DNA from 2 places in the Planococcus sp. ANT_H30 genome. Region 2 is predicted to be linked to the other one. Evidence: riboswitches for the same ligand, from Rfam matches in the RefSeq annotation. Region 2 holds a riboswitch; the other holds the start of a gene.
What was found. Region 2 has a riboswitch for S-adenosylmethionine ahead of FQ085_RS04310 (methionine ABC transporter ATP-binding protein). Riboswitches for the same ligand answer to the same signal wherever they lie in the genome.
Positions count from the first base shown of each region.

Region 1: another riboswitch for S-adenosylmethionine. It lies ahead of FQ085_RS15455 (bifunctional homocysteine S-methyltransferase/methylenetetrahydrofolate reductase); the one in region 2 lies ahead of FQ085_RS04310 (methionine ABC transporter ATP-binding protein).

Region 1 covers NZ_VOBJ01000009.1:81,165-93,719, reverse strand. The annotation lists gene FQ085_RS15480 (MarR family winged helix-turn-helix transcriptional regulator) at 1-91, shown strand, start outside; gene FQ085_RS15475 (CarD family transcriptional regulator) at 154-666, opposite strand; gene FQ085_RS15470 (hypothetical protein) at 907-1,119, shown strand; gene FQ085_RS15465 (YehS family protein) at 1,238-1,756, shown strand; gene FQ085_RS15460 (hypothetical protein) at 1,931-2,518, shown strand; SAM riboswitch class I at 3,026-3,130, shown strand; gene FQ085_RS15455 (bifunctional homocysteine S-methyltransferase/methylenetetrahydrofolate reductase) at 3,202-5,061, shown strand; gene metH (methionine synthase) at 5,042-8,479, shown strand; gene msrA (peptide-methionine (S)-S-oxide reductase MsrA) at 9,331-10,470, opposite strand; gene FQ085_RS15440 (LLM class flavin-dependent oxidoreductase) at 10,720-11,727, shown strand; gene FQ085_RS18380 (hypothetical protein) at 11,784-11,915, shown strand; gene FQ085_RS15435 (NADP-dependent oxidoreductase) at 12,075-12,555, opposite strand, start outside.
Region 2 covers NZ_VOBJ01000001.1:912,178-924,732, forward strand. The annotation lists gene FQ085_RS04255 (metallophosphoesterase) at 1-301, opposite strand, end outside; gene FQ085_RS04260 (lmo0954 family membrane protein) at 639-986, shown strand; gene FQ085_RS04265 (PspA/IM30 family protein) at 1,000-1,638, shown strand; gene liaF (cell wall-active antibiotics response protein LiaF) at 1,704-2,402, shown strand; gene FQ085_RS04275 (sensor histidine kinase) at 2,399-3,445, shown strand; gene FQ085_RS04280 (response regulator transcription factor) at 3,420-4,055, shown strand; gene FQ085_RS04285 (mechanosensitive ion channel) at 4,178-5,440, opposite strand; gene FQ085_RS04290 (helix-turn-helix domain-containing protein) at 5,714-5,944, shown strand; gene metX (homoserine O-acetyltransferase MetX) at 6,060-7,073, opposite strand; gene FQ085_RS04300 (O-acetylhomoserine aminocarboxypropyltransferase/cysteine synthase family protein) at 7,086-8,378, opposite strand; SAM riboswitch class I at 8,477-8,592, opposite strand; gene FQ085_RS04305 (glycerol-3-phosphate acyltransferase) at 8,726-9,367, shown strand; SAM riboswitch class I at 9,479-9,593, shown strand; gene FQ085_RS04310 (methionine ABC transporter ATP-binding protein) at 9,727-10,758, shown strand; gene FQ085_RS04315 (methionine ABC transporter permease) at 10,748-11,398, shown strand; gene FQ085_RS04320 (MetQ/NlpA family ABC transporter substrate-binding protein) at 11,431-12,264, shown strand; gene FQ085_RS04325 (M20 family metallopeptidase) at 12,304-12,555, shown strand, end outside.

The sequences.
Region 1 (12,555 bases), on a different contig from region 2:
AATTCAGTTGGAACATAAAATTGCAGAAAAAATTGGTGCTGATCAAATGAAAATGCTCAAAGATCTTTTAAAGACCGATTGGGGAATATAGTTTGGATGTTAAAAAAGATCTTGTTTCATCAATTTATTGATGAAACAAGATCTTTTTTTAGTCTAGTTAACAGTCGAAGACGGTTGATCTTCTGTGATCAGGTCGTTAATCATTTGATTGATTTCTTCAAAGCTCGTGTCCATTGCGTGAGCAAGTTCTTTAAAGAGCATGATCTGTGTGTTGTTAATCAGTTTATAGTCATGCGCGTAGAAAGTTTCTTTCTGAAGCTGCGTATCAAACTTCTTGCGCATTAGCGTATTAACAATTTCCGCAATTTGCATGCGGTCTCCTGTATTAATGAGCTTAGGCTGTAACGCTTTAGCAGTTGACTGATCGGGCTCTACTCCAGGCTTTTTAAAAATTTCAATGATTTCGAGTGCTTGTTCTTTTTGGAGAAGCTTCAGCATCACGACTTTATCGTTATCGACAGGCGTAGTGATGGTCACTAACGTATTCGCTAAAGGATGCAATTTATAATATTTCTTTGTGACACCTGAAACTGTTTCATCACGGATATCGTTAATTCTACATAGGCCATGTGTGGAATAAATGATGTGATCTCCAATGGTAAACATTTTTTTCCTCCTAAAATGTATCTCAACTAATTCTAGTATAGCACACATGCTTTAAATCGTAAACTTAGTTGACAATTAAAGAAAGGGGCCTGGGGAAAAAGAGATGTATTCGTTACTTTTCCTTCTTTATTGAAGCTCGTGCAGACATAATACTGTCACAAAAAAGGGATTAAAGCATAAAGAAGTAGGGAATAAAGGGGAAAGCCTGTTCGTAGATTGTCGAAGTGGAGGTAACAAGAGATGAAGAGTATAGAAGAAGCAAAGCGTTTGATTATCGCCGAAAAACTGAAACACTATAATGAACGTCTGGCAGATATGGAGCGAGATTTGCAGTTTTTCTATGAAGAGTCGACGAACGATAAAGAATCTTTGGACATTATTCAAGATATGAAAGAGAAAGTCGAACAATTAAAAGAAGTAAAAAATAAAGAAAACCACGAGACAGTGTTCTAATCCTGTCTTTTTTGCTGTCTTCGCGTAAGTGCGATGACCCGGGGATTATGTGCTATCATTAGAATTGAATCGACTTCGGATAACGACGATAATGAGCAAGCTACAGGAGGAAGAAAAGATGGATAATAACGATTTATTGATCAGACTGCGTTATGCACTAGATATAAAAAACAGGGATATGGTCGAAATTTTCAAATTGGGTGGTATAGAACTTAGCAAAGATGAAGTATTAAAAGTGCTGACAAAAACCCCAGATAGCGAAGAGGAAGAGGAAGATCGTATTTGGATTGACCGGGAAGAAGAAGACTATATTAAAGCAGAAGACGCTCTATTTGAATCTTTTTTAAATGGATTTATCGTTTTCAAAAGAGGACGTCAAGAGCCCAAACCTGGGCAAACTGAAGTTTCTGCAGTGACCAATGAACGTTCTAACAACTTACTGCTGAAAAAAGTGAAAATTGCTTTACAGCTAACGAGTGAAGACATGTTGGAGATTTGGGATTTAGCTGGAGTTACGGTAACAAAAGGTGAACTTGGAGCGTTACTCCGAAAAGTTGGCCATAAAAATTACAAAGAATGCGGCGATCGCTATGCACGCAACTTCTTAAAAGGATTAGCAATCAGATTCAGAAAATAAAAAAAGCGTGTCTACGAGTCAGCGTTACTGATTTGTGGATAGGTTTTTTTTATTTTCGTAGACTGGATAGCTTAGAAGCAGACTTTCTTCATGGATAAAAAGAACTATCCCTTTCGTGTGAAAATGATATGATAGAAAGAAGAAATCATAGATGGGTGCAAAGGGGATAGCAGGATGAATTGGTTGCCGAAGAGAAAAAATAAAGTGGCGGCTTTTTGGGAATGGTTTGCAGACAATAAAGAGGTCTATAGTCGCTTGGATGAGTCGAGTAGAAGCAAACTATTAAATCAATTGGAAAAGAAATTGCACAAGGTTAACAAACATTTGGCGTTTGAACTTAGTGAACGTTTAATTAACGACAAACGACAATTCATCATCAGTGCGGACGGCATGGTTGAGGCATTTGATGACGTCATTGATCTAGTTGGTCAGGCTCCAGAATTTGAACCGTTTACGATTATCGCCTTTCGCCAGCGACAAGACGAAGAGGTATCGATCGAGTATGGCGATATTAAATTAGCATGGGAAGACATCTTTTGTACTTTTGAAAAAGATAACGCCAACGACGAAGTGAATTTAATTCTTTACATTAAAGGTTTTACTGAAGAAAATGAAGATGAATTTATCTCGGCTTCTTTTATTCTATTGGATACAGTTATCGGGGAATACAATGCTGGCATGCGCATTGGAGAAATTGAATTTATTAGTTACGAAGGACAAGCAGACGCTCGGCCGGTAAAGGATTTGCAAAGTCTTTTTTAAAGAAGAAGAAGACAGTATACTTATAGAAAAACCTGTCGGAAGTTTTTAATCCAGATAGGTTTTTTGAGTCGCAAGCGAGCTGATGAAGTGGCAGCGGTGTTAGGGTTTTGCCCAAGTGTCTTGGCTAAACCAAGTGCATACATAACTGGATTCTGATCGGCCAGAGAAGCCTAGAACATTTTCATAATATACATAAAGGTGCCATTGTTTTTGATCGAACATTTTCCAAGTGACTGTATGTTACTGTCCTTATGAATAAGCATGTAACTCTTCTGCTGATTTACTTACTGATCCAGTATTTACTGAAATGGTTTGTACAATAAATAAACAGATGTAGAGATGAGAAAGAATAGGGGGGGCGGCGAAAAACCGTTAACAGCTTCTAAAGAATAAAAGGATTCTGTTTTTAAAGAAACTCACAGAAAGTTCATTTTTTTCTAACAAAATATATTGACCTGACCAATAGATACCTGTACTATACTAAGAATACTAAAACTGAATAGTGAATCTTTATCGAGAGAAGTTGAGGGACTGGCCCTATGACGCTTCAGCAACCAGCCGAAAGGTCAGGTGCTAAATCCAGCAGGCAAGAGATTGCCTGACAGATGAAAAGGAACGAGTTTGATATCGTAAAGCCTTCTTTTTCATGGAGGCTTTTTTTGTATATATAGGGGGTTGAGTAGATGGGTTTATTAGATGAACTGAAGACGAAAATTTTGACGGCGGACGGTGGCATGGGAACCTTGCTGTATTCGTATGGCATTGAGTATTGCAACGAGGAATTGAATTTACAGCGCCCGGAAGTGATCGAAAAGATTCATCAAGACTATATCAGAGCTGGAGCAGATATCATTCAAACCAATACGTACGGGGCTAATGCACTCAAACTTGCTCGTTACGGATTAGATGAACAAGTTGCAGACATCAACAAAGCTGCTATTGAAATTGCGAAACGCGCAGCAGCACCGGGTGGTCAATTTGTCTTTGGAACGATTGGCGGCATTCGCGGAATTCGTAAAAGTGACGCCACCTTGCAGGAAATCATTGCGATGGTCGACCAGCAAGCGAGTCAGTTGCTTGCGGGCGATCCCGACGGCCTACTACTCGAAACTTATTACGATTTTGAAGAATTAGCAGCAACTGTTAAACATTTGAAAGGCATCACAGACACCCCATTGATTGCACAAGTATCGATGCATGACCCGGGTATTTTGCAAAACGGCATGTCATTGAATGACGCTTTGCACCAACTAGAATCACTTGGAGCAGACATTGTTGGTGTCAATTGTCGTCTAGGACCGCATCATACAATTCAAGCTTTTGAAGAAGTAACCTTACCCGAAAAAGCTTTTCTTTCTGCATACCCAAATGCTAGCCTGCTTGACGTAGAAGATGGGCGGATTGTTTACGAATCAGAAGCAGATTATTTCGGACGTGCTGCTTTATTGTTAAGACAAAAAGGCGTTCGCTTGATTGGCGGTTGCTGTGGTACAACACCAAAGCATATTGAAGCCGTGAAAAAACACCTCGGTAAGTTACCGCCGATTTTTTATAAAGAAGTAACCAAAAGAAAGCCGATTGTCATTCGAGAGGCCGAAGCGCTAGAAGTAAAGCCGCTTCACGAAAAAGCGAAAACACAACGAACGATTATTGTGGAGCTCGATACGCCACGTCATTTGGACGTCACAAAATTTCTTGAAGGCTCTGTCGCTTTACATGAAGAAGGTGTGGATGCTGTCACCATGGCCGATAATTCATTAGCGTCGCCGCGCATTAGTAATATGGCGATGGGCTCGATTCTCAAGCACACAGAAAAAATTCGGCCGCTCGCTCATATTACGTGTCGCGACCGTAACTTAATTGGTTTGCAGTCACATTTGATGGGACTCGATGCACTCGGTATGCACGACATTCTCGCTGTCACGGGCGATCCGACCAAAGTTGGAGATTTCCCAGGAGCGACAAGCGTTTATGACGTGTCCAGTATGGAATTGATTCAATTGATCAAAAAACTAAATGAAGGCATTTCGTTTTCTGGTAAACCGCTACGGAAAAAAGCTAATTTCTCTGTCGCTGCAGCGTTCAATCCGAATGTTCGCGTGCTTGACCGAGCCGTAGCAAGACTTGAGAAGAAAATTGAAAGCGGAGCGGATTATTTTATTTCGCAGCCCGTATACACAAAAGAAAAAATCGTTGAAATGTACGAAGCGACAAAGCATTTGAATACGCCCATTTTTATTGGGGTAATGCCGTTGACTAGTATTCGCAGTGCTGAATTTTTGCATCATGAAGTGCCGGGTATCAAGTTGTCAGAAGACGCACTTGAACGCATGCGTGCATGTGGAGATAACAAGGACCGTGCAACAGCGGAAGGCATTCAAATCGCTAAAGAATTGATTGACACAGCAGCAGAGCTATTCAACGGTATTTACTTGATCACACCGTTTGTCCGTTACGACATGACCGTGGAATTGATTCGGTATATTCGACAACTAGATCAACAGAAAGAGAGCGATCGCAGCCATGTCCAAACATCTTATTGAACAACAGCTTGAAAAAAGAATCTTAATTATCGACGGAGCGATGGGGACGATGATTCAAAATGCCGATCTGTCACCTGAAGAATTTGGCGGAGAAGAATTTGACGGCTGCAATGAATACTTGAACATTGTCCGACCGGATGTTATTCAAAATATCCATACGGCTTATCTTGAAGCTGGAGCCGATATTCTTTGCACCAATACATTTGGAGGTACACCGATTGTTTTGGACGAATACGGAATCGGTGACCAAGCGGCGGATATTAATAGACGCGCAGTCGAAATTGCGAAACGAGCGGCTGCTGAATTTTCCACCCCGGAATGGCCTCGTTTTGTGGCAGGTGCGATTGGACCGACAACGAAAACTTTGTCTGTAACGGGTGGCGTCACATTTGATGTCATGCTGGAAAATTTTCACGTGCAAGCCAAGGCACTTGTTGAAGGCGGAGCAGATCTCATCTTGCTCGAGACCAGTCAAGACATGTTGAATGTGAAAGCGGCGACAATTGGCATTAAACAAGCTTTTGAAGAAACGGGAATCGAATTGCCGATTATGGTGTCCGGAACGATTGAACCGATGGGAACGACACTTGCCGGTCAAAGCATTGAAGCGTTTTACATTTCCATTGAACATGTCAAGCCGCTATCCGTCGGGTTAAACTGTGCAACAGGTCCAGAATTTATGACAGACCATATTCGTTCGCTGTCAGAGCTGTCGGACGGCTATGTTAGTTGTTACCCAAATGCAGGCTTGCCAGATGAAGACGGTCATTATCACGAAACACCCGAATCACTTGCGAAAAAATTAAAAGGTTTTGCAGATAAAGGGTGGCTGAACGTCGTCGGTGGTTGTTGCGGGACCACACCGGAACATATTAAAGCAGTGCGTTTGGCTATGGACGGATTGCCACCGAGAAAACCAGACCCTGTTGAGCGCGGTCATGTCGTGTCTGGAATTGAGCCTTTGCAATACGACGAAACGATGCGTCCTTTGTTTATCGGAGAGCGGACGAATGTTATTGGTTCTCGTAAATTTAAACGATTAATAGTCGATGGCCAATTTGAAGAAGCATCTGAAATTGCTCGCGCACAGGTGAAAAACGGAGCACACGTTATTGATATTTGTTTAGCAAATCCGGATCGTGACGAAGTTGAAGACATGACAAAATTCATGAAAGAAGTCGTCAAAAAAGTAAAAGTACCGCTCGTTATCGATTCTACAGACGAAGAAGTGATTGAAGTCGCATTGAAATTTTCACAAGGAAAAGCGATTATCAACTCAATTAATCTAGAAGACGGAGAAGAGCGTTTTGATGCGGTGATGCCACTCGTGAAAAAATATGGTGCGGCAGTCGTTGTGGGTACAATCGACGAAGTTGGGATGGCGGTCACGCGTGAGCGTAAGTTGGAAATAGCCGAACGGTCATATGACTTGCTGGTCAATAAATGGGGGCTAGCACCGGAAGACATCATTTTTGATCCACTGGTATTCCCAGTCGGTACGGGCGATCAGCAATACATTGGTTCTGCAGTAGAAACGATTGAAGGTATTCGGTTAATTAAAGAAAAACTGCCACGCGCATTGACGATTTTAGGTGTTAGTAACGTTTCATTCGGCTTACCACCGGTTGGTCGTGAAGTGTTAAATGCCGTGTATTTGTACCATTGCACGCAGGCAGGTTTGGACTATGCCATCGTCAATACGGAAAAGTTAGAGCGTTATGCATCCATTCCAAAACAGGAAATCGATATGGCTAATGAATTGCTGTTTACGACAACAGATGAAACTTTAGCTGACTTTACGGCTTTTTACCGCGATAAGAAAAAAGAAAAAACAGAAGATGATATTCCGAAAACAGTACCAGATCGACTCGCTTACTATATTATAGAAGGAACAAAAGAAGGGTTGATTCCAGATTTGGAAAAAGCACTAGAGATGTATGATGAACCGCTTGATGTCATTAATGGACCGTTGATGAAAGGTATGGCGGAAGTAGGGCGCTTGTTTAATGACAACCAATTAATTGTTGCGGAAGTGCTGCAAAGTGCAGGCGTCATGAAAGCAGCCGTGTCATTTCTTGAGCAGTTTATGGAGAAAAAAGAAGACGATTCTGGAAAAGGGAAAATCGTTTTGGCTACTGTTAAAGGCGATGTTCATGACATCGGTAAAAACTTAGTGGAAATTATCTTAAGCAATAACGGCTTTAAAGTGATTGATGTTGGGATTAAAGTGACGCCGGCTACCTTGATCGAAGTAATTCGAAAAGAAAAACCAGATATGATTGGCTTGTCGGGGTTACTCGTTAAGTCGGCGAAGCAAATGGTCATCACCGCGCAAGACTTTAAAGAAGCGGGCATTGATGTACCCATTTTAGTGGGCGGGGCGGCATTGTCGAGACGCTTTACCGAAACCAAAATTTCAGCGGAATACGACGGGCCGGTCATTTACGCGAAAGATGCGATGCAAGGATTAGACCTAGCAAATCGGCTGCAAAGCGGTGCAGGAAAAGCAGAGTTGCTGCTAGAGTTGGATGCACAACAAGAAAAACGCCAAGCCTCTGAAGCAGTGCGAGCAGCAAAGCCCGCTGTTGCCGTTGCTGAAAAACCAGTGAAAACGGTACGCGAAGATGTTACGGTTTACGTGCCGAACGATTTGCGTCGTCACGTATTGAAAGAGTATTCTGTGGCTCATTTGTATCCATACGTCAATATGCGCACGTTGATTGGTCATCACCTTGGATTAAAAGGCTATAACGATAATACGTTAGCGAAAGGCGATCCGCGTGCTATTCAGCTTCATGAACTGACGACCGAGTTTTTAGGATCAGGACTGTTAAAACCATCAGGGCTGTATCAATTTTTCCCAGCTCAAAGTGACGGAGACGATGTCATCGTTTATGACCCTGCTGATGGCAAAACAGAAATCGAACGATTTACATTTCCACGCCAATCCGCGTTACCATTCTTATGCTTGTCCGATTACTTAAAATCAGTCGACAGTGGCGAAATGGATTACGTGGCCTTTATGCAAGTAACTGCAGGCTTTGGCGTACGCGAACAAGCAACACGCCTGAAAGAACAAGGCAAATTTTTGGAAAGCCATGCACTGCAAGCAACAGCACTTGAACTCGCAGAAGGTTTTGCTGAACGCATCCACCAAGAAATACGCGATCAATGGGGCTTCCCAGATACAACCGATTTCTCCATGCGCGACCGTTTTGCCGCCAAATACCAAGGCCAGCGCTTCTCATTCGGTTACCCCGCGTGCCCGAACTTAGAAGACCAAGCCAAATTATTTAACTTGATCAAACCCGAAGACATCGGCGTGCATTTAACCGAAGAATATATGATGGACCCCGAAGCATCCGTGTCCGCAATCGTATTTGCGCATCCAGATGCCAGGTATTTTGTAGTTGACTGATAGTAGAAAAGCGGAAGCGCCCGTGTAGCTCTGCCGGGCATAAGACAGACTAGCGAAGTGGCGCACTTTGCCACAGAGCTGGGTTGGCTTATGACCCAAAGAGCTGGGCGCTGGAGTCTGGACAAAGAAAAGCGGAAGCAGCCGTGTAGATTCGACGGGCATAAGACGCGCTGGCGAAGTGGCGTACTTTGCCGCACAGCCAGAGTGGCTTATGACCCTAGAATCTGGCTGCTGGAGTCTAGACAAAGAAAAGCGGAAGCAGCCGTGTAGATTCGACGGGCATAAGACGCGCTGGCGAAGCGGCGCACTTTGCCGCACAGCCAGAGTGGCTTATGACCCTAGAATCTGGCTGCTGGAGTCTAGACAAAGAAGAAAAGCGGAAGCAGCCGTGTAGCCACTGGCGATTCTATCTAAAGTGAGTATTTCTGAGTCTCATAATTCACCAGCTATAAATAGAAAAAGGGCAGTCAGCTAAATGCTGACTGCCCTTAGACTGTAGACAAAGTCTATAAAAAATGAATAGTCGTGTATAATCCAACCGGTCCGGCCACTTTGCTTTCCGCGGTCTCAAATCAGCGAGAGTACCTAACGAATCTACTTTTCATAAGCACTCTCTCAAGGATTCGGAGCGCAATGCGGTGACTCCTGCGGAAGAACGAAGTGATGAGACCCCGCAGGAGCTTGCGACGAGGAGGCTCAGCGCTTCGTCCGCGGAAAGCGTCCGCATGGAGCACAGAATCCAGTATATCCAAGATGCAGCGACTATTTATTCTTTAACTAACGTAAAAATTCTTTTGTCTACGACCTGAGGGCAGTCAGCTAAATGCTGACTGCCCTTTTGGTAGTGTAAATCAATTTACTTTATCTAACAAAAAGCCGTAGCCTTCTGCTTCCATATCTGCTTCAGGTACAAACAATAGCGCTGCACCGTTCATGCAATAGCGTAAGCCACCTTTGTCTTCAGGACCGTCAGTAAAAACATGGCCTAAATGATTATCGCCAGCACGGCTTCTGATTTCGGTTTGTTGCAGGAAGAGAAAACCGTCATCATGCTCGGTGACAACTGCCGGATCGATTGGCTTCGTGAAACTCGGCCATCCTGTTGTGGAATCGTATTTATCTGCAGAAGAGAAAAGCGGTTCTCCAGTAGTGATATCTACATAAATACCAGGCTCATAAAAGCCGTCGTATTCGCTAGAAAAAGCGCGCTCCGTATCGTCTTTTTGTGTCACATCGTATTGAATATCAGTCAATGTTGCTTTTAGTTCTTCGTCACTCGGTTTCGGGTAAAGTGCCGGGTCGATTACCGACTGTGCATCTCCTTCTACCTCTTGACCTTCTAACGTATCAAACTCAACATGACAGTAGCCATCTGGATTTTTTTCAAGGTAATCTTGATGGTATTCTTCAGCTAAATAATAATTATCCAGCGGTTCAACTTCTGTCACAATCGGCTCATCGTAGCGCTCTTTTTGGGCTGCGAAAACCTTATCGATAACAGCTCGATCGTCTTCATTTTCATAATAAATTCCTGTGCGGTATTGTTCGCCGCGATCATTGCCTTGCTGATTCAAGAGTGTTGGATCGATAATCATGAAGTAATGGCCGAGTAGCTTCTCCAAATCGACACGCTCTGGGTCGTAACGAACGTGAACGGTTTCAGCATGTCCGGTGTTTTCACGGATAACTTCTTCGTAAGTCGGATTTTCGGTATTGCCATTGGCATAACCTGACGTCACATCATAAACGCCGTAAACGCGTGCCATATAAGCTTCGACTCCCCAGAAGCAGCCGCCGGCCAAATAGATATCCTGCAATTTATCGGTATCGAACTCGAGATCCACATTCGGATTATCCGGAAATTTAGAAGTGCTTGTATTGGTTGCTTGCCCAGAAGCTGAACTGCTAGACTCGGAAGCATTCGAAGTAGAACAGCCTGAAAGCACCAATAATACTAAAACAATAAAACCTGCAAATGAGAGTTTTTTCATAGTGAAGCTCCTGCCTTTCTTGGTGGAGGGACGTGTAAGCGCTTTTCCATTTTTATTATCTTTAGTGTAATAGAATGTCAGAAAAAGGGGAACTGAAGCGATTCGGAAATAACTGTTAAATTGCGGCGGCTGTCACATAATAGATATATTAAGTTAGAAGTGTATCTGTAAGATTTGTAGGACAGCAAAGTAGAAAGGGCATCGATTTGCATGCTAAGCTTTAAGTATAATGAAAAGGAGTGCAGGCAAATGGTTCTACTGAACGTCTTGGATTATTCACCTATTGATGAAGGGCAGACAGCGTCAGTTGCGCTCAAACAAACGACTCAACTTGCACAGCTAGCAGAAAAGCTTGGATTCAAGCGTTTTTGGGTAGCTGAGCACCATAAAGTCGACTCAGTTGCTGGCAGCTCGCCCGAACTGTTGATGATGCATTTGGCGACTTCTACAAAAACCATTCGCATCGGTTCAGGTGGTGTCATGCTGCCTCATTATAGTGCTTATAAAGTTGCAGAAAACTTTCGTCTACTTGAAGCCTTGCACCCGGAGCGCATCGATCTCGGCATCGGGCGTTCGCGCAGCTACCGAATCGTTAACGAAGCATTGAATGAAAGCAAAACAAAACGGTTGCCTTATGAACAACAGTTGACGGACCTTCAAAAGTATTTTTCAGATGATACAACGAGCGAACATCGTTTTCAAGCCTTACAAGTAATGCCGACGATTGAAACAGCACCTGAATTGTGGCTTCTTGGTACAGGATTTGGCAGTGCCCGGCTTGCTGCTGAAAAAGGGATGAGTTATGCTTATGCGCATTTCGCAAAACCGTCTGAACAAGCAGTGGATGTTATAAAAACTTATCGTTCAAACTTTCAGCCTTCGGTATTTTTACAACAACCGCAAGTCATCATTGCTGTTTTTGCAGTAGTTGCCGAAACGATGGAACAAGCGGAGGCGTTGGCGACCGCTTTTGATTTGTGGTTATTGTTTATTGAGTCGGATTCACCACCGCCTTATTATCCATCGATTGAAACGGCTCGAAAACGTGGCTTTAGCGCAAGTGAGCAAGAAAAAATCGAACGCAATCGTAAGCGCATGTTGATTGGTACCGCTGAACAGGTGAAAGAGCAAATTGAAGAGATTGCTGAACACTTTGAACCAGATGAAATCACCATCATCCCGAACATTTCAGGTATAACAAATCGCATGAACGTATTGCGTTTATTGGCATCGGCATTCGATTTATCTGAAAAATGAAACCAATCCTTGCTTGCTACGTATAAAGTAAAAAAGTAGAAGGGGCGGCGTGGTAGATGGAAATCAAAACGAAGGAGAAAGAAAAGAAGAATCGCTGGTGGATTTTTGATGTGATTCTTGAAGGTCTGGAGATTTTATTTTATATCCCGCGTTTAGTTTTGCGAATCGTTTTGGAAGTGTACCGATAAGCGAGGATTTGACGATTCGGACAGTATTTCTTGAAATTGGACAGTATGTGGCTCAAAACGGACAGTATTCAAGACAAATCGGACAGTATTCCACGCATTCTCGACAGTATCGCCAATAAATGGAAAAAGCCGCCTGGTCTAGGCGGCTTTTTCATCGGTTTATAGCTTAGCAAACTCAGAATCAGCGACTTTGACCAATTGTTTGCCGAGATTGGTGCCTTTAAATAGGCCGAGAAACGCATCCGGTGTATTTTCAAAGCCTTCGACAATCGTTTCATCGTATTTCAATTTGCCTTCTTGTAGCCATTGCGTTAGTGCCACAACGCCTGTTGGTAAATCTTTGGCGTAATCACCGAGTGTGAAGCCTTTCATCATTGCGCTTGTTTTGATGAATTGACCTTGAATGCGGGGTCCAACATCCCCATCTACAGAATTGTAAGAAGAAATTGCGCCGCACACGGTAACACGCGCATGCTTGTTTAACTTATTCATGACTGCATCGGAAATGTCACCACCGACATTATCAAAGTAAACATCAACACCATCTGGAAGAGCGGCTATCAAGTCTTCTTTAAAGCTGTCTTTTTTGTAATTAACAGCTGCGTCAAAACCGAGTTCGTTGATCAAGTAATCAATTTTG
Region 2 (12,555 bases):
CAACAAACACATCATTTTTTAAATCCACCACTAGCACAAGGAGATTTGCCACAGGAATCAACAAAATCGCATACTGCAAAAAAGCGAACCAATAAGAACCGAGCACCGTAAATCCAAGCCATCTGTGACCAATTCTTCCAATTGCATAACTATAAGCAACCACCAACCACAAAGCCGCAAAAATCCACAGATTTACACCCTCTAAAAAACTCATTAGCCAAACATAAACCGCCCAGCCCAAATAGGCAACAAGCGTTGTATAAATCAACAAGAAACTACCGATGCCCGCAACTATTTTCATAAAAACGCCTCTTTCTTCTTTTAAAATAAATCTCTGTACGAAAGATACATTTTTTCAATGTGATAAAAAACAGTATAGCATTCCAACTCATATCCTTCACAAAACAACTCTCCCTCGCCCCTAGCACCACCGCGCACAAGGACGAAGCAGAGCTCGAAGACTAGCGTTTTTTGCTTGGCTTCTAGCGGGAGCTCTGGCCAAGTGCGATTAAATACATCTCCCGGGACTAGCTCACTCTACGTCCCAAGACCTAGTCAAAGATGCATTCAGAGACCGTATTGAAAAACTCATTCTCTTCGTATAATTAACTTAGAAATCAACGAGGAGGCAAAAAAAGATGAACAAATTTTGGTTAATTACGCTCGGCATCATTGCTGGAATCGTCGTACTCAGCAATTTGGGACACATGATTGGATTGGCAGTATCTTTACTAATCGTCTACGCCGGGGTGCATTACTATTTAAAAAGCACTTTGACATTAGCGAAAGTATGGTGGGTAGCTGTAGGGATTGTCGGAGGAATTGCAGCCATTTCGAATGTACCTGCTTTGATCGGCGTCGCCGCCCTTGTCGCATTGTGGATGATTTACCGCAAATGGAATGGCCAAAGCGTTTCTGTCACAGCTGTAAAAGAAAGCGATCCATTTATGAACTTTGAACAACAATGGAACAAACTAACTAAATAAGGAGAGAATGAATATGATAACGTTATGGGAACGTTTTAAATTTGCTGTCGCAACCGACTTGGATGCCGTCGTCGTAAAAAAAGAGGAGAAAAATCCACTTGTTCTACTGAATCGCTACGTTACAGAAGCTGAAAACCAGACAACCACCACTGGAAAATGGGTTGAACGTCAAGCTCAGCTAAATGGTAAACTAGAGAAAGAATTGGCAGAAGCATCCGCCATGCTCACTAAGCGCCACGAACAATTGGAATTAGCACAAACCTCAGGCGAGTCTGATCTCGCTGATTTTGCAAAAATGGAAGTTCAATCTTACGCTACTCGCGTTTCAGTGTTGCAAAACAACTTAAGTGAAAACATAGCTGAACTGACTGGCTTAGAATACCGCTACGAAGAAATGAAACACAAAGTAAAAGACATGAAAGTAAAGCAACTGCAATTGATGGGCAAAGAAAATGCCACGCGTGCTCATCACCAGATGGACAAAGTGCTAAGTCCTGAACTTGTCGCTGAACGTATTGGCTCTTTTGACGACATGGCTCTATACATCACAACACTCGGTGCTAAAGTTGAAGAGCGGCATGAGCGTTCAACAATGGAACGTCGTTTGGATTCTTTAGAAAAAAATAGCACAACTCCAAAAGAACTTGTCTAAAATAGAGTGAGAAGAAGTTTTTTCTTCTTCTCATTTTTTCTGATACAAAGAAGGAGGTAAAAGCCATGCAACATTTCCCAACAAACAGACAAGCATTTTTTTTGCTAAGTGCTTTATTATTGATATTCGTCGAAGCTGCCTTTTTTGGAAATGGCAGTGTGTTTTTGATTCTTCTTGGTATCGGAACTCTTTACTATGCGCTGAGAAACACCAGTAAATACCGAAGATCCTATTTTTGGATAGGTGCTTTTCTTATCGGCGTTTCTATTTTGTCTATGTGGAGTCTGAGACTGATGATTTTCGGGCTTGCCATTTACCTGTTGCTTCGTCTATGGAAAGGGCAAGCATGGCTTCAGACCACCCCTTTACAAGGTTCCGCAGATACAGGTCTAATCCAGAATAAAGTAATGGCCGCTCAAAGTACGCCAATCGAATCTTACGAGTGGAAAGACATTCATGTGCAAGGTTTTATCGGGGATATCCTTGTAGATACTACACATACTGTTTTACCTAAAAAACCTTCATTGATTTCCATACGACAAGGTTTTGGAAAAGTCCAAGTTATCGTGCCGTATGAAGTTCCGGTACGCGTCTTTTATTCTACACTTTTGGGAGAAGCTCGTTTTTTCAATGGGGATAGCCAGCGCATTCTCAATACCACCATTCACGCGGAAGACGGCTATCCTGCGGACGAAGGCAACAGAGCTGAGTTGATTGTATCCGTGACTACTTGGATGGGGGACGTCGAGGTGATTCGTAGATGAGACAGATTGTGCCACGCAGCCTGTTTTTCACCTCTCTCTTTGCCTTGATTATCTTCAGCATTCTATTTGCTTTGCTTGGTTTGCCGTCATTCAATAGCTGGTCCGTTCTGTGGGAAGATTTTATCGCCGGCCTTCCTTTGGGCATTTGGTTGCTCGTTCTGATGCTCGCTCTGTCCGTCGGCATATCATGGTGGACCGAATCTTTGTCGCGATCAAAAGTGCAGGAAATCGAACAGATTTTCCAAGCCCTTTTGCGCAATGAAGACAAAACAGTCGTTCAAGCTGCCCAAATGAAAACCTTGCCGCGCAATTTGTCGAGTTCCATTCTAAAATTGCAAAAGTTATTAGAATCACAGCGTAAAAGCTTGACTCGCATTGCCAATGAACGTGCAGAAACGCAGGATCAGATTATCCAGGAGCGCTTAATTATGGAACGTCAACGGCTTGCTAGAGAGCTTCACGACTCCGTTTCTCAACAGCTTTTTGCTGCTTCCATGCTGCTGTCATCGATGACTGAAAGCGAAGAGGTGCAGCCTGGACTGTTGCAGACAGAAAAAATGATTCAGCAAGCTCAGTTGGAAATGCGCGCACTGCTTTTGCATTTACGTCCCGCCGCTCTTCACGACAAAAGCTTGCGTCAAGGATTGTTTGAATTGGTTAGTGAACTTAAAGAAAAAGTCTATTTTACGATTGATCATAAATTAGAAGAAGTGCCCCTGCAAAAAGGAGCCGAAGATCATCTGTTCCGTATTGCGCAAGAAACTTTATCCAATACATTGCGCCATTCCAAAGCAACCGAAGTTCATATTTTGTTTGTTGAACGCGATAATTTTGCGATTTTGCGTATTCAAGACAATGGTGTCGGATTTGAAAGTGAACAATCCAAATCGACTTCTTACGGTCTTAAACATATTGAAGAACGCGCCATCGAAATTGGTGCTACGAGCAAAATTGTTTCTGTTCCTTCTGAAGGGACCATTGTGGAAGTAAAAGTTCCAATTGAAAGGAAGAAGCCTAATGATTCGAATCTTGTTAGTAGATGATCATGAAATGGTCCGTATAGGTGTCTCTGCTTACTTGCAGTCTCAAAAAGATATGGAAGTTGCTGGCGAAGCCACAAACGGGCAAGAAGCCGTGCAATTGGCATTGGACTTGCGACCTGATTTGATCCTAATGGACATGGTGATGCCCATTATGAACGGTGCAGAAGCGACAAAAGCCATCATTGATCAATGGCCAGAAGCCAAAATTATGATTGTCACAAGCTTTCTCGACGACGACAAAGTCTATCCTGCACTTCAAGCCGGAGCCGTTAGCTATATATTAAAAACTTCAAAAGCTTCACGGATTGCTGATTCGATTCGTGAAACGATGAATGGCACTCCCGTACTTGAGCCAGAAGTGATGACAAAAATGATGAAGCAAATGCGTCATGAACGGGTTCTACACGACGAGTTAACTGAACGTGAGATGGAAATCTTGTTGTTGCTAGCTGATGGTCTGACCAACCAAGAAATTGCCGATCAATTGTTTATTGCCTTGAAAACAGTGAAAACACATGTCAGTAATATCTTGGCAAAACTTGAAGTTCATGACCGGACTCAAGCAGTTATTTATGCATTCCAGCATAAACTCATCTCTCCACTTAAATAAACCCCTCAAAAATGGGAATGGGGAACTCATTTAATCGTCTTATAATTGGATGCTCATAAATACACACCAATCAATAAAAAACTCCCAAAGCTACAAGTAGCTTTGGGAGTTTTTAAATAATCTTATAGATTTGGTTTGTCGTTCTCTTTTTCCATTTTTTTCTCAAGATTTTCAAGCTGACGTTTAGCAAACTCACGTCCACCCATACCGAAGGAAATAGCAAAGGCTACTGCAAGTCCCGCAATAATGAACAGGAAGGCAAGGTTAACGATATTTGTTGCAAAGTTCAACTGGTCAAGTGTCATAAATACAGCGATAATAATAATCGCATATTTGACAATTGTACCAAGGAAACGGTTACCTGAAGACTGCTTCACGTAGTTCCCAAGCACACTTCCCCCGATTAATCCAAGACCCAGAATAATTAGCGAACTAATCAGAAGTGGTAAGTATGCGATTACGGCTTCACCAATCCCGTTTAATACATCAAGCTGTAAAACATTCATAGCTTCTACAGTAAAGAAAATGATGATGATCGCCTGTACTACTTTGCCAATGATGTTCGCAATATCAATGCTCGGTGTTTTGGTTTTGTCTGTGTTCAAATACGTTGAGAAGCGATTGATACCTGTTCCATTCAATAGGCTAATCAACAAGTCTCCTACAAATTTACCGATTAATACACCTACCAAGATCAAGATGATCGCTACGAAAATATTCGGGATCATGTTTAGAACTTGGTTGAGCATATTGACAATTGGTTCAGAAATCGAACGGATGTTTAATGTTTCTAACGCAATGGTCAAAATCGGAATCAAGACGATAACAAACACTACATTAGCCAATACATTAGCTAGAGTTGCTTTGTCTCCAGCGTCCATTCTTGTCGTACTTGTCGAAGCACCACTTGTTTTGTTAGTAAATTTATTGAACCATTTATCAATATTTATCGCTGTTAAAAGACTGAACACAAGGTTCTTCACAAATTTGGCAACAAAATAACCAATGACTAAAATGATGATGGCCATGAACAGATTAGGCAGGAATGCCAATAACTTGTTCATCATATTTGAAATTGGCTGTGCTACGTTGTTCATATCCAAAGCTTGCAAAACGCTCGGAATAAACAAAATGAAAATGAGGTAATAAAGAATTTTCCCTATGGAATCCAACATGCTGTCTGCACTTTCTTTTGTTTTCGCCATATGTCCTTTGACCATGGCCCGGTCTGCACCTGCTTTTTTTAACCCTTTGGTGAAAATGGCTCGTACAATTGTTGCGACAATCCAGGCGATAAGCAGTAATAGTAACGCGCCTAAAACATTTGGAATGTAGTCAATAATTGTATATCCGACGCCTCTAAAAGAATTACCAATATCATTCATACAGTCGTCCTCCTTTTTTTGTATAGTATTCACTAGTACTATCCCCGTACTTTCCTATCGCTAAACGCTTAATATATTAAAACCTTAGTCGCATAAAAAAACTCTTATTAACGAACAGTTCGAAGTCTAGATGTTAAAGTTCTAAAGAAAAAAAGGTAATTGATGATTAACATCGTCTACTAACATTCTTTTTTTAACGAACACACGATGACACCAATGGTTTGAGGTAGCCGTCTTCTTCTATTATAATAAAAGAAAAGAGGAGGAGATCCCATGTACATGACAGTCCAGGAAACTGCCACTTTTTTATCCATGCCCGAAGAACAAGTAAATCGTTACGTATTAGAAGGTCGTATCCGCGCAGTTCATGACGGGGAACAATACATCATCAATACCTCTCAATTTGAAGCGCATTTTCAACAATTGGAACAGGCCAAGCTAGCGCTAGAAGAATGGCGCACTATGCCCATACCAGAAGATGTGGATATTAAAGACGAAGACTAACTTTAGTACACATAGAAAAGCACCTAATGGACGCGTATCCTTTAGGTGCCTTTTTGTTATCGAAGATAATTTTCAACGTCTTGCTTGCGAAACAGTGCGAGCAGAAATTCACTAATTATCTGGTGAGCTCAGGCACTACTAGGCTTTTTAGCTTATTCTCGATAAATCCGCTCCATTTATCAAATTCAACAAGAAATCCATCATGGCCAAATTCTGTTTCAACGATTTTCCAACTTGCCGTCTTTTGTTTTTCAAGCCACGGAGCCATTAGCTCACTTGGATACAACAAATCGCGCGTAAAAGATAAGGAATAGACGGGAACATCTAGTACAGCATCTTGGATATCATGTGTATTCATAGCTCTCAGCAGTAATACATAGCTATTGGCATCAAAACGACCGGCTAATTTCTTGCCTTGATAATTCAAATATGACTGCACATCAAATTCTTCGCCATCGCCACTACGACCAAAGCGCCGATTGAACATATGACCGCTTCGATAAGTAACCATTCCTGCCATTCTAGCAACATGAAACCCCTTCAAAAGAGACGCATCTGCATAGTCTCCATTATTAAAATCCCCATCACTTTCAATCGCCAATATGCCAATGTGATTAAACGCCACTCCATAGTCACTGTAATAGGGAGTGACAGCTAGCGGAAAAATCGCATCCGTAAAATCTGGATAGAGGTTTCCCCATTCTAAGGTTTTCATTCCACCAAGGGAACCGCCAATGACTCCTGCAAGGTGGTCAATTCCCAATTCTTTTAATGCACGATATTCCGCTCGAACCATATCACGTATCGTCAATGTTGGAAAGTCAGCTCGGTAAGAAATTCCTGTTTTCGGATTTTTCGATAAAGGACCCGTCGATCCGTGACAGCCTCCGAGTACGTTAAAGGTAATCACTTGAAAAACAGTTGTATCCACGGGTTTTCCTGGTCCGATTAATCCTGCCCACCACCCTGGATTTTTTTCAGTACCGAATGCGTATTGGTTACCTGTCAATGCATGGCAAATCAGGATCGCAGGAGCTGTTTCATCTCCGAGACGTTCGTATGCAAGTTCCACATCATCTATCGTCTTAGTAGAGTCCAGGATTAATGAGCCAATGGATACTGTTTTCATGACGATCCCTCCTTATACCTTTTCCAAAACTGCTGCCTGTATGGCCTGTTCCAAATCAGCGATTAAATCTTCTGCATTCTCCAATCCAACAGACAAACGAATCAACTCTTCCGTTACGCCAGATGCAGTTAACTCTTCATCGTTCAATTGCTGATGTGTCGTGGAAGCCGGGTGAATAATTAGCGACTTGGCGTCTCCTACATTGGCTACATGAGACCAGAGATTTATGTGATCAATTACGTTACGTCCTGCTTCTCTTCCACCTTTGATACCAAAATTGACAATCGATCCATAACCTTCATTTTTCAAGTATTTCTTCGCCAATTGATGAGAAGGATGTTCTTCAAATCCAAGGAAGTTTACCCACTCGATTTGTGGATGCTGTTTTAAGTAATCTGCAATAATTTGAGCGTTGCTATTGTGTTTTGGAATCCGTAAATGTAAAGTTTCTAATCCTTGCAGTAAAGCATGAGCACTATCCGGGCTTAGTGAAGGGCCAAAATCACGTAATAATTGAACGCGAAGTTTTGTCGCAAAAGCTGCACCTGGTACATCAATGCCGTACCGCAGTCCATGATAGGTTTCGTCAGGCTGTGTATAATTTGGGAAACGTGGATTGTCCCAATTGAATTTCCCAGCATCCACCGCAACGCCACCAATTGTCGTTCCGTGTCCGCCAATCCACTTTGTCGCAGAATGAATGACGACGTCTGCACCAAACTCAATCGGGTTGCTGCCGTAAGGAGAGGCAAATGTATTATCAATCAATAACGGCAATCCGTTAGCATGGGCAATTTCTGCTACTTTTTCGACATCAAAAACATTCAAGCTTGGATTGCCAATAATTTCACCAAATATCGCTTTTGTTTTATCTGTAATTGCTGCTTTAAAATTTTCTGGATCGGTCGCATCGACGAATTTTGTTGTGATGCCATAGCGTGGTAGCGTGTTAGCAAACAAATTGTAGGTGCCACCGTAAAGACTGCTATCTGCTACGATTTCATCACCCGCTTCTGCAATGTTCAAAATGGAAAAAGCAATAGCGGCCATTCCTGAAGAAAGAGCAACTGCTGCAGTGCCACCTTCTAGTAACGCTACTCGTTGTTCAAAGACATCGACCGTCGGATTCATAATGCGTGAGTAAATATTGCCTGTATCTTTCAGTCCAAAGAGGTCTTGTGCATGCTGTGTATTTTTAAAAACATACGAAGTGGTTTTATAAACAGGAACACCTCTAGAGCCTGTCGTTGGATCTGGTTGTTGTCCTCCGTGTAATAATAATGTTTCTGGTTTAAAGTTTGTCATTTTCTATTCCCCCTGTTTTTTTAGTAGTAACACATGCTAAAGGGGACGAAAAAAGCCCCCTTCGCTAAGAAGAGGGCCGTAAATTACGGAGTTTCCTCCTCTTATCTCTCAGAACCTGTAAATCGATTCTGTAGGAATTAGCACCTTTACAAACAAAATGTCTGTCGGTTGCCGGGCATCACAGGGCCTATCCCTCCGCCACTCTTGATAAGAGTATTTGATTTGATTTTTGATCTTGTTGTGAAGTATAAAAACTTTATTGGCGTTTGTCAAGCTTATTAGTCAAAAAAATTTGAAACCTTGTCTTCTTTCAAACGTTATCTTTTAGTGTAGAGGAGGAATTAATGATGGTCATTTGGATTTTGCTCTTATTGATTACAGGTTATTTTATCGGTTGTTGTCATGGTTCACTTGTTGCACAAGCCGTATCAGGCGTGAACATCAAAAATTCGGGCGTAAAAAATTCCGGTGCTTCTAATGCAGCCATCGTGCTGGGTTGGAAATATGGTTTGCTCGTTGCCTTTATTGACGTTTTCAAAGGCTTTGCTGTTGTTGCAGGGTTACGTTTGTTAGTGGACTTAAGTAGCTTTTCAACTGCAACAATCTGGACACTATTGTTCGTTGCAGGAGCTGCCGTAATAGTTGGTCATAATTTTCCGTTCTATATGAACTTTGACGGCGGAAAAGGTACAGCATCTGTAATAGGTGTAATGATAGCGCTTGACTGGAAGCTCGGGTTGCTCGGATTATTGTTATTGATCATTGTTTCACTGGTAACAAATTATCTTGTCATTGGCGTATTCGTTTTGTACGCCGTGTATTTTGTAATTGCCTTTATCCCTGCAGTCGGTCTATGGCCGTTACTAATAGCGCTAGTCCTGTTCACGATGGCTGTATGGAAACATCGAGAAAATATTATACGAATAAAGAATGGCAATGAACCTACAGTATCATCAGTTTTTCGAAAGAAACCTACCCCGTCCATTTAGAAAGGAATACAATGAATTTTGAAGATTAAAAAATAAATTTCAATATTCATCTTGACTTTTTTGTTATTCCGCCATAAAGTAGGAATCACGAATCGAATAGCATACATCACTTTCTTATCCAGAGAAACCGAGGGACAGGCCCTATGACGTTTCGGCAGCAGATTTGTTTAACCGCAAAAACTGTGCCAACTCCTGCAAATGCATCCATGCATTTGGAAGATGAGAATTAGATGGTTTCAACAGGAGCCCTCTTTTTTCTTATGGTTAAGAAAAAAGGGGGCTCTTTTTGTCTAGTTTCTCGACGGATTGTGAGCATTAACGATTTGAATAACAATACAGCATGAGGAGGTCTACTTACTATGATTCAATTCGAAGGCGTCGCCAAAACCTACCAATCAGGTAAACAGGAAATCTATGCATTGAACGGCATCGATTTAACTGTCCAAACTGGCGAAATCTACGGAGTTATTGGCTTTAGTGGAGCCGGTAAAAGCTCGCTAATCCGCACTGTAAACTTGCTCGAACGTCCTTCTAAAGGACGTGTATTAATTCACGGAAAGGATATTTCGACGCTATCTAGCAAAGAAATTCGTACTATCAGAAAAGATATCGGTATGATTTTCCAACATTTTAATTTACTCCATTCAAAAACGGTTTATCATAACGTCGCTATGCCGCTCCTGTTAGCTAACACACCGAAAAATGATATCGAAAAACAAGTAAAAGAGTTGCTCGATTTCGTTGGACTTGCAGATCAGGCGCAAAAATATCCAGACCAGCTGTCAGGTGGACAAAAGCAACGCATCGGCATTGCTCGTGCTCTTGCAACGAATCCTTCCGTTCTGTTATGCGACGAAGCAACATCAGCACTTGATCCACAAACGACGAAATCGATTTTGGACCTACTTCGCAAAATCAATAAAGAATACAATATTACCATCCTGCTCATCACACACGAAATGGGCGTCATTCGAGAAATCTGTGACAAAGTGGCCGTGCTTGAAGCAGGGAAAGTTATTGAGCAAGGAAGCGTCTTTAACGTTTTCTCTAATCCACAGCAAGCTACCACCAAACGATTTGTTCGCTCTGTTATGAACGACGAGTTGCCTGAATCGCTGCTAGCACAAATTCAAGATAAACAAAATAATCAGGCCATATACCGGTTGCAGTTTACTGGCACATCAGTCGGTCAACCCTTCATGTCCCGAGTGTCACGTGACTTTAACGTTGATTTGAATGTACTATTCGGCAATATTACCGAATTGCAAGGTGTTCCATACGGCAACTTAATTGTCGAATTCTCTGGAGAGTCAAGCGAAGTGGAACGTGCCTTATCTTCTATTAGGGACAGCACTATTCAAATAGAGGAGGTCATTGATTATGTCCGTTGATTACGAACAAATTTTGGAAGCTTTATGGGAAACCGTCTATATGACAGGTGTTGCGTTTGGATTTTCGTTATTGATTGGCTTTCCTCTCGGTATCTTGTTAGTCGTTACACGTCATGGACATTTGTTGGAAAATGAAATCGTGTCTAAAGTATTGAATGTCGTCATCAATATTTTTCGCTCTATTCCTTTTATTATTTTAATGGTTGCCATTATTCCATTAACTCGGCTCATTGTCGGTACATCGATTGGTACAGCTGCAGCCATCGTTCCACTAGTTTTCTATGCGGGGCCATACATTGCTCGGTTAATTGAAAACTCTTTGCTTGAAGTTGATAAAGGTGTGATCGAGGCCGCACAAGCAATGGGTGCCTCTCCGTTGCAAATTATTTTTCGCTTCTTGATTCCCGAAGCGTTAAGTTCACTTGTTCTTGCTTTGACAATCGCTGTAGTTGGACTTATTGGTGCTTCTGCAATGGCTGGCGCTATTGGCGGCGGTGGTCTTGGGGACTTAGCCATTACATACGGATATCAACGATTCGACACGGTCGTAATGTTCATCACAGTAGCTATTTTGGTCATACTGGTACAAGGCGTTCAATCTTTTGGAAATGTATTATCGAGGCAAGTCAGACGTAATTAGTAAAATACACCTTAAAAATGGAGGAATTACTCATGAAAAAAATTTTAACAGCAACATTACTTTTACTACTGGTATTCATTTTGGCTGCTTGCGGAGACGATAGCAATGCACAAGGCAAAACGACCGTAACACTTGGTATTAGCGGTTCGGATACGACGATTTGGGATTATATTGCGGACAAAGCGGAGAAGGAAGGAATTGAGTTGGAAATCCAAACTTTTTCTGATTATGTAGCTCCGAACCTAGCGCTAGCTGAAGGGGAACTGGATTTGAATGCGTTCCAGACGATTTCTTATTTTGATGAATTTGTTGCTGAGCATAATATTGATATCGTGCCGATTGGTTCGACCGTCATTGCACCGATGGGCTTGTATTCTGATAAATACGAATCTATCGATGATATTCCTGAAGGTTCACAAATCGCAACTCCCAATGAAGCGACCAACATGGGCCGCGCACTATTACTTCTCGACGAAGCAGGATTGATCACACTTTCTGACGATGCTGGACTTACTGGAACGGCAGAAGACATTATCGAAAACCCAAAAAACATTGAAATTGTCCCTATGGTGTCTGGTCATACACCACGTGCAATGCCTGATGTGGCTGCTTCAATCATCAACAATGGTGTTGCCGTTGATGCGGGATTAAACCCAACTAAAGATCCAATCGCTCGCGAAAGTGATACGGCTAAACCGTATATTAACTTGATTGCTGCAAACGCTGAAGACGCTGATAATGAAGCTTACCAGAAAATCGTCGAGATTTATCAACAGGAAGATACCGCTGAATTTATTATTGAGCATACGAAAGGTGCTCAAATTCCAACTGTTGTTACAGTAGATGAGCTTGTCGATTACCAATAAGAAGTTATCTATGAAGTTATCTATATAGGAGGAATTCCAATGACCCTTATCAAGGAAGCAAGACAGATCATCTCTCAATCCATCGACTCGCAACGTACGATATATATTGAAACAAGCCAGGCAATTCACGCCAAACCTGAACTTGGTAATGAAGAATTTTATGCGAGTTCTTTATTAATTGATTTGCTTGAAGACGCAGGATTTACCGTTGACAAAGGCGTCGCCGGTCACGACACTGCTTTTTTTGCCAGTAAAGAAAGCTCACTTTCTGGGCCAACAATCGCTTACCTT